2 regions of the Mesorhizobium sp. P160219 genome follow, and region 1 is predicted to be linked to the other one. Evidence: riboswitches for the same ligand, from Rfam matches in the RefSeq annotation. Region 1 holds a riboswitch; the other holds the start of a gene.
The links. A riboswitch is a leader RNA that binds a small molecule or an ion and turns the genes downstream of it on or off. The one in region 1 is predicted to bind thiamine pyrophosphate.
Positions count from the first base shown of each region.

Region 2: another riboswitch for thiamine pyrophosphate. It lies ahead of thiB (thiamine ABC transporter substrate binding subunit); the one in region 1 lies ahead of AC3EMP_RS15485 (YkoF family thiamine/hydroxymethylpyrimidine-binding protein).

Region 1 is NZ_JBYNWG010000001.1:3,199,322-3,203,526, forward strand. It holds gene AC3EMP_RS15460 (DUF1236 domain-containing protein) at 1-190, shown strand, start outside; gene AC3EMP_RS15465 (hypothetical protein) at 289-504, shown strand; gene AC3EMP_RS15470 (DUF2934 domain-containing protein) at 597-836, shown strand; gene AC3EMP_RS15475 (hypothetical protein) at 996-1,247, opposite strand; partial or broken gene AC3EMP_RS15480 (GSU2403 family nucleotidyltransferase fold protein) at 1,513-1,902, opposite strand; TPP riboswitch at 2,113-2,225, shown strand; gene AC3EMP_RS15485 (YkoF family thiamine/hydroxymethylpyrimidine-binding protein) at 2,216-2,824, shown strand; gene AC3EMP_RS15490 (ABC transporter permease) at 3,080-3,922, shown strand; gene AC3EMP_RS15495 (ABC transporter ATP-binding protein) at 3,919-4,205, shown strand, end outside.
Region 2 is NZ_JBYNWG010000001.1:314,928-319,132, forward strand. It holds gene thiP (thiamine/thiamine pyrophosphate ABC transporter permease) at 1-326, opposite strand, end outside; gene thiB (thiamine ABC transporter substrate binding subunit) at 547-1,554, opposite strand; TPP riboswitch at 1,598-1,712, opposite strand; gene AC3EMP_RS01595 (thiamine diphosphokinase) at 1,875-2,534, shown strand; gene AC3EMP_RS01600 (ABC-F family ATP-binding cassette domain-containing protein) at 2,536-4,205, shown strand, end outside.

The DNA of each region.
Region 1 (4,205 bases):
CCAATACGTAAAGAAACATCCGCTTGCCTCGGTCAATCTGCTCGGCGTCGAATTGAATGTCGGCACTGCCTTGCCTGACACTGTCGAGCTGCAGGAGGTTCCCGACGTTCAGTACAGATACGCCGTCGTCGACAACCATACCGTGTTGGTCGACCCCAGCACGCGCAGGATTGTCGAGGTGGTCGAGTAACGCTCGACAACCTAACCATTCATCGGTGATACGGCCCTGTCGTTCTTCCCAAAAGGGCGGCAGGGCCGAATGACGAACATGATGAAAGGAGAATTGCCATGTTGCCGCATGTCGAGACCCCGAACTCCGCCAATGTTGCGGCGTGTTGCGACAAGTTGCTGGCCGAGCGCAACACGGCGCTGTTATCGATGAAGGAAGCGATCGCGCTCCTGCGGGAGCGCACCGGCACCGATCGTTCGGATGCCGACCTCGCCGGGCTGATCGTCAAGAAAGCGGCGCTGCTCGGCGTTGCGGTGATTTCCGACCCGCGCTGAGATGTCTCGTCACTCAAGACGCCGGCCGAATTTTCGGCTAATGTTTTCGTGGAATCTGGACCAACCGACCGGACCCAACCACGGAGGCTTAAGTGACGGACGACAAACAGGACCGCATTCGCCAGCGCGCGCACGAGATCTGGGAAAAGGCCGGCCGGCCTGAAGGCGCGCATCAGGAACACTGGGAGCAGGCCACGGCTGAAGTCGATGGCGCGGTCGCCAAGCCAAAAAAGGCGGCGAAGAAAGCTGACGCCAAGCCCGCCAAGGCAGCCGCCAAGCCAAAGGCAGCGAAGCCTGCCGCCGCAAAGTCCGGCAAAGCCAAATCGAAATAAGGCCAAGTCGAAATAAGACCAGTCGAAATAAAGCAAGGCCGGAATTCGCTGGCCGGGCCATCCTTGGCGCCCGCCGTTCAGGCGCGCCCGAGCCTCTCAACCTGACGAATTGCGCCTGCGACGGGCAGCGCAATTCCTTGTGTTTGGCGACAGGCGCCCTCATGCCTCCCAGGCATAACTCGACAGCGCAAAGCGAATGCCGGCAGCTGTCATGGCCAGTTCGCATTCGGTGATCTGGCGCAGGTGGCGCAGATAGCGCGTTACAGTCTGTGGCAGCCAGCCGGCGCAGGCCTCGACATAGGCGCGGCTGTGAACAAGGGTGCCGGTCGACAGCCTCTCGTCCTTCTCGGCAACGACTTTCAGATATTGGCGGATGAAGCGGATGTCGTCGGCGATGTCTTGGCTGGCCATTCGCCAAGCCCCGGCGAGGCGTTCGCACTGATCGAATGACAAGGGCAACAAAGGGGGCGGCAATAAAGGCGGCGGCAACAAAGGCGGCGGCAACGACGGGGGTGACAGCAAAGGCCGAGAGAGATCGGCGAAGGCAACATGGTTCGCTGTGCTCAAGGACATTCCTCTCTGCGAAAAGAGATATCGTACTTTATGTACGAATAAGCGTCAAGCCAATTTCGTACGGTTGGGACGATGAAAATGAATATAGCAGCGGTCGCTTCAGCTAATCCCGCATCGTGAATCCTTCAGGAGTCGCACCAATTTCGCGGAGGGATTTCCCCAGGATGGTGTGACTGTTTTCCCTCGTGGCGGCGTCGAACAGGTTCAAGCCGCCCCGGATCGTCTCGCGCCAGTTTTCGCCCTTGTCCCACGCTTCCATGAAGGCGAAGGCAAGGTCGTCCTGGCGACGCGTGGCTTCGAGCGCTTGGGTCAGCAGGCGCGCTTGATGGAGATCCTTCTCCCGCTTGGCGCCAGCGCTCGGCCCGCGTCGCGAGGCGACGATCAGCTTGTGGATGGCGTAGCGCTGGGGCGAGGGGACCAGCACAGGCAAGCCCGAGCGATGCAGGAGCACAGTCCGGATGGGGTCGCGGATAAGGAAATCCAGAAACCGTAAGGGCTGCGCGGAGTCTCTGCCGTTTTCTTATAATTACGTTTATCAGCTTGAATTTCAACGCAGTTATAAGAAGTTCGTGGAAACGTTATAACGCAACGAACTGACGAGTCGTCTGTTAACGCCCGGGCGCCCGGCACGTCTGGCCCAAAACACTTTCCCGCAGTGCCTCAACAAACGGCTTCCCCAATGCCGCGAACGGTGCTTTAACCCGCCCATCCACAGGGGTGCTCCGTATCGTCGGGGCTGAGATGAGGGCGGCAAGCCTTCGGACCCTAAAGCTGATCTGGATAATACCAGCGGAGCGAGGCGGGCGATGTTTTCAGGCGCACAGATTTCCCTTTATCCCATGACCGACGATTTCGTCGGCGTCATCCTCGGCGCGCTCGGCGCGCTCGATCCCTGGCGCGACCGGCTGCGGATCGAAACCGATGACATCTCGACCCTTATGGTCGGGCCGCCCGAGGTGCTGTTTCCCGCCATGCGCGACCTGTTCGTCGCGGCGGCCAAAAGCGGCAAGCACTGCGTGCTTTCGGCGGCGGTCTCGCGCGGCTGTCCGGGCGAGCCCAACGATCCGATCTGCCGCTCCGACGAGACCGGCGGCCCCGCCATTCCGCTGGACGAGCGCAAGATCGCCGCGATCCGCGCTGTCCAGGCCACGCCGTCGACCGGCCAGCCGGTGGCGGCGCAGTTCTCGCTCTACGTTATGGGCACGGGCGACCATATGGACGAGATCTACGGCTGCATCGATTTCCTGAAACAGTCCGGCGTCTTTGAGCGCTCAAAGAACTTCTGCACCAAATTGCGTGGCGATGCCGGTGCGGTGTTTGCCACGCTCAACGAGGCCTTCTGCCGCTTCGGCCCCGGCGCCGGCCACGTCACCCTCGACATCACGATCTCGGCGAACAGCCCGAGCGCCGTCTGAGCCGCGGCTCAAGCGTCGTTCCTTGAGGATATTGCCGTGGCTGGTTTATCTGACCCATTGCGTGGAGGAGATGCCTCTGACCCCTCAGCACAGAGAGGAGGGGAGCCATTGGCGATTGGCGAAGACCGCGATGCCCACGAATCTCCCCCCTCGAGCAGGAGATGGCCGGCAGGCCAGAGGGGGTCCCAGCGCGTGGAGCGCCGACGTCCTTTTCGCATCGGCAAGGCGTGGGCGCTCTATGCGAGACGACCCCCTCTGTCGCCTTCGGCGACATCTCCCCCTCGAGGGGGGAGATTAGCCGCAGCCATCGCCAAGACCATCCCCGCCGCCTGCGCCTCCGCCCTGCTCCTCGCGGCGTGGGAGCTCTACGCCCGCTATGGTGGCGCTGCGCCCACCATGCTGCCGGCGCCGTCGCGCGTGCTGCAGCAGGCCTGGGAGCATCGCGCTGCCCTTGCCGACAACACGCTGCCCACCATCCGCGCCACATCAGCAGGCTTCGCCTGCTCGTTGGTCGCTGCCTTCGTGCTTTCGGCGCTGGTCGATTTCTTGGCCCCGCTGCGCCGCGCGCTGTTTCCGCTGCTGATCGTCAGCCAGACCTTGCCGCTGGTCGCGATCGCGCCGCTCATCGTACTGTGGTTCGGCTTCGGGCTGATGCCAAAAATCCTGCTTGTGGCGCTCGTTACCTTCTTCCCGATGATGGTGGCGCTGGTCGAGGGTTTTGCCGCGACCAGCAAGGCGATTTCGCAGATGCTCGCCACCATGGGGGCAGGGCGCTGGCGCATCTTCTGGCTGGCGCGCCTGCCTTCGGCGCTGCCCTATTTCTTCGCCGGGCTGCGCATCTCCATCACCTACGCCGTCGTCGGCGCGATCTTCGCCGAATATGCGGGGGCGGCGAAGGGGCTGGGCATCTACATGCTCAATGCCAAGAACAACTTTCGGCCCGATCTGGTGCTCGCCGCGGTCGCCGTCAGCGCCGCGCTCACGCTTGTCTTGTTCGCCATTGCGGTGCTCGTCCAGCGCTTCGCCATGCCTTGGGAGAATGCAGGGAGCGAAAGCCGCGACGGCAAGGTTGAAGCTGCAGAAGAGAACCGTCAATGACGCGGCTCGAACTCCGGGACATCAGGAAGAACTTCGGCGCGCTTGAGGTGCTCGCCGGCATTTCGCTTCATGTCGCGGCCGGCGAGTTCGTCTCCATCCTCGGCCCTTCCGGCGCCGGCAAGTCGACGCTGTTCCAGTTGCTGACCGGCGCGCTGAAAGGCGAGGGCGACATGCGCTTCGACGGCGCGCCATTGCAGGGCAGCCCCTTCGCCTTCATGCCGCAGCGCGACGCGCTGATGCCGTGGCGGCGCGTCATCGACAATGTGACGCTGGGGCTGGAAGT
Region 2 (4,205 bases), 2.9 Mb from region 1:
AGTATGCCCAGCGCTGCGACAATCGCCGGCAAGGCAAGGGGCACAGTAAACAGCTGCAGGATGAAGCCGCGTCCGAAGAAGCGCGGATGCCGCGACAGCGCCCGGGCGACGAACAGCGCCGGTACGGCGGAAAGCAGCATCGAGAGCGCAGCCTGCCAGAGCGTGAAGCGGACAACGCGCAGGAGATAGAGGTCAAAGGCGGACGCGGCGCCGGAAAGGTCGTGCGCGCCTTCGCGGATAAGGCCGGCGAAGGCGCCACCGATCAGCAGCGCGATTGCCGCAAGCGCGACAATGCCGGCCGTGATGCGGGGGTCAGAGCGTTGCACTCTTTACCGGGCGTCGCGTTCCTTCGCGCCCCCCTCTGTCCTGCCGGACATCTCCCCCACGAGGGGGGAGATTGGCGGTTTTAGCGCTCCGCTCATTCCTGCAGCTTCGGAGATTGGCGAAAGTCAACGTAAAGGCCAATCTCCCCCCTCGTGGGGGAGATGTCCGGCAGGACAGAGGGGGGCGCCGTAGAGCACTCATCTTTTGACTATACAGCCAAATCTACTTGCTCATCACCGCCAGCCATTCATCCACCCAGGCCTTGCGATTTGCCGCGACCTCTTCCGGGCTGAACAGCAAGGTCTTCGCCGGCTTGACCAGCCTATCAAAAGCCGGATTGAGCGGCTTGTCGGTTTTCCCGGCCGGGAACATCCAGTTGGTCTCCGGAATGACATCCTGGAATTTCGGCCCGGTCATGAAGGCCAGGAACTTCGCCGCCAGCGGGTTCTTCGCGCCCGTGGTGGTGATGCCGGCGACCTCGACCTGCAGATACTCGCCTTCCTCGAACGAGGCCGCCTGGTAGCGCCCGGTGTTCTCGGCCACCATGTGGTAGGCCGGCGACGTCGTATAGGAAAGCACCATCGGCGCCTCGCCCTTGGAGAACAGGCCATAGGCCTCGCTCCAGCCCGGCGTCACCGTCAGCACTTTGCCCTTGAGTTTCGCCCAGGCTTCCGGCGCCTTGTCGCCATAGACCGACTTGACCCACAGCAGCAGGCCGAGGCCCGGCGTCGACGTCCTCGGATCCTGGATGACGATCTTGTCGGCGGCATCGCCCTCGACCAGTTCCTTCAGGCTCTTCGGCGGGCTCTTCAGCTTTTCGGTGTCGTAGACGACGGCGAAATAACCATAATCGTAGGGCACGAAAGTGTCGTCGCTCCAGCCGCCCGGCACGTTGTTTTCAGCCACCGCGCCATGTGGGACAAACAGGCCGGAAGCCTTGGCTTCCGCGGTGAGGTTGGTGTCGAGACCAAGCACGATATCGGCCTTGGTCGAGGCACCTTCGAGCTTGACGCGGTTGAGAAGTGCGACGCCGTCGGCGACCGAGACGAAGTCGACGCTGCAGCCACACTCGGCCTCGAATTCCTTCTTCACCTGGGGGCCTGGACCCCAGTCGGCAGTGAAACTCTCATAGGTATAGATCGTGAGTTTTTCCTGCGCGCACGCAGGGCTTGCCAGTAGCGAAACAGCAAGCCCCAGCGCTGGGACAAGACGGGACAAAAAAATGCGCATCGGCGCCTCCTTCATTCGTGTTGAAAGGAATTGAGGCGTCGGGCTGTCCGAAGCGTCTAATCCCTCCGCCGGTACAAACCGGATCAGGTTCAGCGGGTTGGCGAGACTGCCTCTCAGCCGGTCCGCGAAGATCGCGTCCGGCACCCCGTTAGAGCGTTTCGACACATAGGCCCGGCCAAGGTGCCACGCAAGTGGAAGTTTGCCCGAGCGTGATCCCGGAAAGTGGAATCCGTTTCCGGAAAAAGATCATGCTCCAACAAAGAGTGACGGTGCCGCTCGGCCTTCCGTTTCGTCGGCGGGGCTGGTAAGGGCCAGCGGATATGAGCACATTCACCATCCTGCTTGGCGGCGATCTCGTCCGCACGCCGCGGCTCGACCGCCAGGTCGCGGGCACGCGCGTCATCGCCGCCGACGCCGGCATCGATCATGCCCGCCTGCTCGGCGTGATGCCGGAGCTGTGGGTCGGCGATTTCGATTCCGTGCCGGCGGACCTGCCTGCCGATCTCGCCGCCGTGCCGCGGGAGGTGTTTCCTCCCGAAAAGGACAAGACCGATGGCGAACTGGCGATCGCGGCGGCATTGGAACGCGGCGCCACCAGCCTGGTGCTGGCCGGCGCTTTCGGCGGCAAGCGCGCCGACCACGCCTTCCTCCATCTGGCGCTCAGCCTGCGGCTGGCCGAGGCCGGCACAAAATTGCTGTTGACCAGCGGAGCGCAGGAAGGCGCCCCTCTGCTGCCTGGCAAGGCCGGCTTCGACTATGCCGACGGAACGCTGTTTTCGGTGCTCGGCTTTTCCGATCTTTCGGGCCTCACCGTGTCCGGCGCGAAGTGGCCGCTCGACCATGTCGAGGTCGTGTTCGGCTCGTCGCTGACCATCTCGAACGAGGTCAAGTCCAACACGACCGGGGGCGGCCTCGAAATCGCGCTCGGCCATGGCCGCGCGCTGCTGCTCGCCCACCCCTACCCCTTGCCTGAAAGCTGACATGGCCCCGCCCCTTCTCAACCTCGACGGCATAAGACTGACCTTTGGCGGCACGCCGCTGCTCGATGGCGCCGAACTGACGGCGTCCGCCGGTGACAAGATCGCGCTCGTCGGCCGCAACGGCTCCGGCAAGTCGACGCTCCTGAAGATTGCTGCTGGTCTGATCGAGCCGCAAGACGGCGAGGTCTTCCGCCAGCCTTCGGCAACGGTGCGCTATCTCCCGCAAATGCCCGACATGGACGGCTTTGCCAATGTGCGCGCCTATGTCGAGGCCGGGCTTGGGCCTGCCGACGATCCCTACCGCGCCACATATCTGATGGAGCATCTCGGCCTCGCCGGCACGGAGAACCCCAACGATCTCTCCGGCGGCGAGGCGCGCCGCGCAGCACTTGCCCGCGTCATGGCGCCCGAACCCGATATTCTGCTGCTTGATGAGCCGACGAACCATCTCGATTTGTCGGTCATCGAATGGCTGGAAGAAGAGCTTGTCCGGACGTCTTCGGCGCTGATCGTCATCTCGCACGACCGTCGCTTCCTCGAACGCGTCTCGCGCGCCACTGTCTGGCTCGACCGTGGCCAGACCCGCCGCCTCGACAAGGGCTTTGGCCATTTCGAGGAATGGCGCGACCTTGTGCTGGAAGAGGAAGAGCGCGAACAGCACAAGCTCGGCCGCCAGATCGTGCGCGAGGAGCATTGGCTGCGCTATGGCGTGACGGCTCGCCGCAAACGCAACATGCGCCGCCTGGGCGAACTGCAGACCATGCGCCAGCGTTTTCGCGGCCATCGCGGCGCCGAGGGCTCGGCGACCATGGTGGCCAGCGACGCCGCCGAATCCGGCAAGCTGGTGATTGAGGCCAAGAACATCGAGAAGAGTTTTGGCGACCTGACCGTGGTCAAGGGCTTCTCGACCCGCATCCAGCGCGGCGATCGCGTCGGCCTTGTCGGGCCGAACGGCGCCGGCAAGACGACGCTGTTGAAGATGCTCACCGGCGAGATGAAGCCCGATGCCGGCTCGGTGCGGCTCGGCACCAATCTGGAAATCGCCACGCTCGACCAGAAGCGCGAGGCGGTCGATCCGGCCGAGACCCTGGCGCAGTATCTCACGGACGGGCGCGGCGAAAACCTCGTCATCAATGGCGAGCAGCGCCATGTCGTGTCCTACATGAAGGATTTCCTGTTCAAGCCGGAACAGGCGCGCACCCCGGTGCGCGAGCTGTCCGGCGGCGAACGGGCGCGGCTGCTCCTGGCGCGTGTTCTGGCGCGGCCGGCCAACCTTCTGGTGCTCGACGAGCCGACCAACGATCTCGACATGGAGACGCTGGAACTGTTGCAGGAACTTGTCGCCGGCTTTGCCGGCACGGTCATCCTGGTCAGCCACGACCGCGACTTCCTCGACCGCACCGTCACCAGCATCATCGCCCCGGACGGAGGCGGCCGCTGGATCGAATATGCCGGTGGCTATTCCGACATGCTGGCGCAGCGCGGCGGCACCCGGCTCGACGACCGCAAGGCGCGCGCCAAGGCCGAAACCAGCGATGCGCCGGCGCCGGGCAAGAGCGAGCCGGCAGCGCCAAAAGGGCCGTCGAAGAAACTGTCGTTCAAGCAGAAATTCGCCCTGGAATCCTTGCCCAAGAAGATCGAGGCGGTAATGGCCTCGATCTCGCGGTTGGA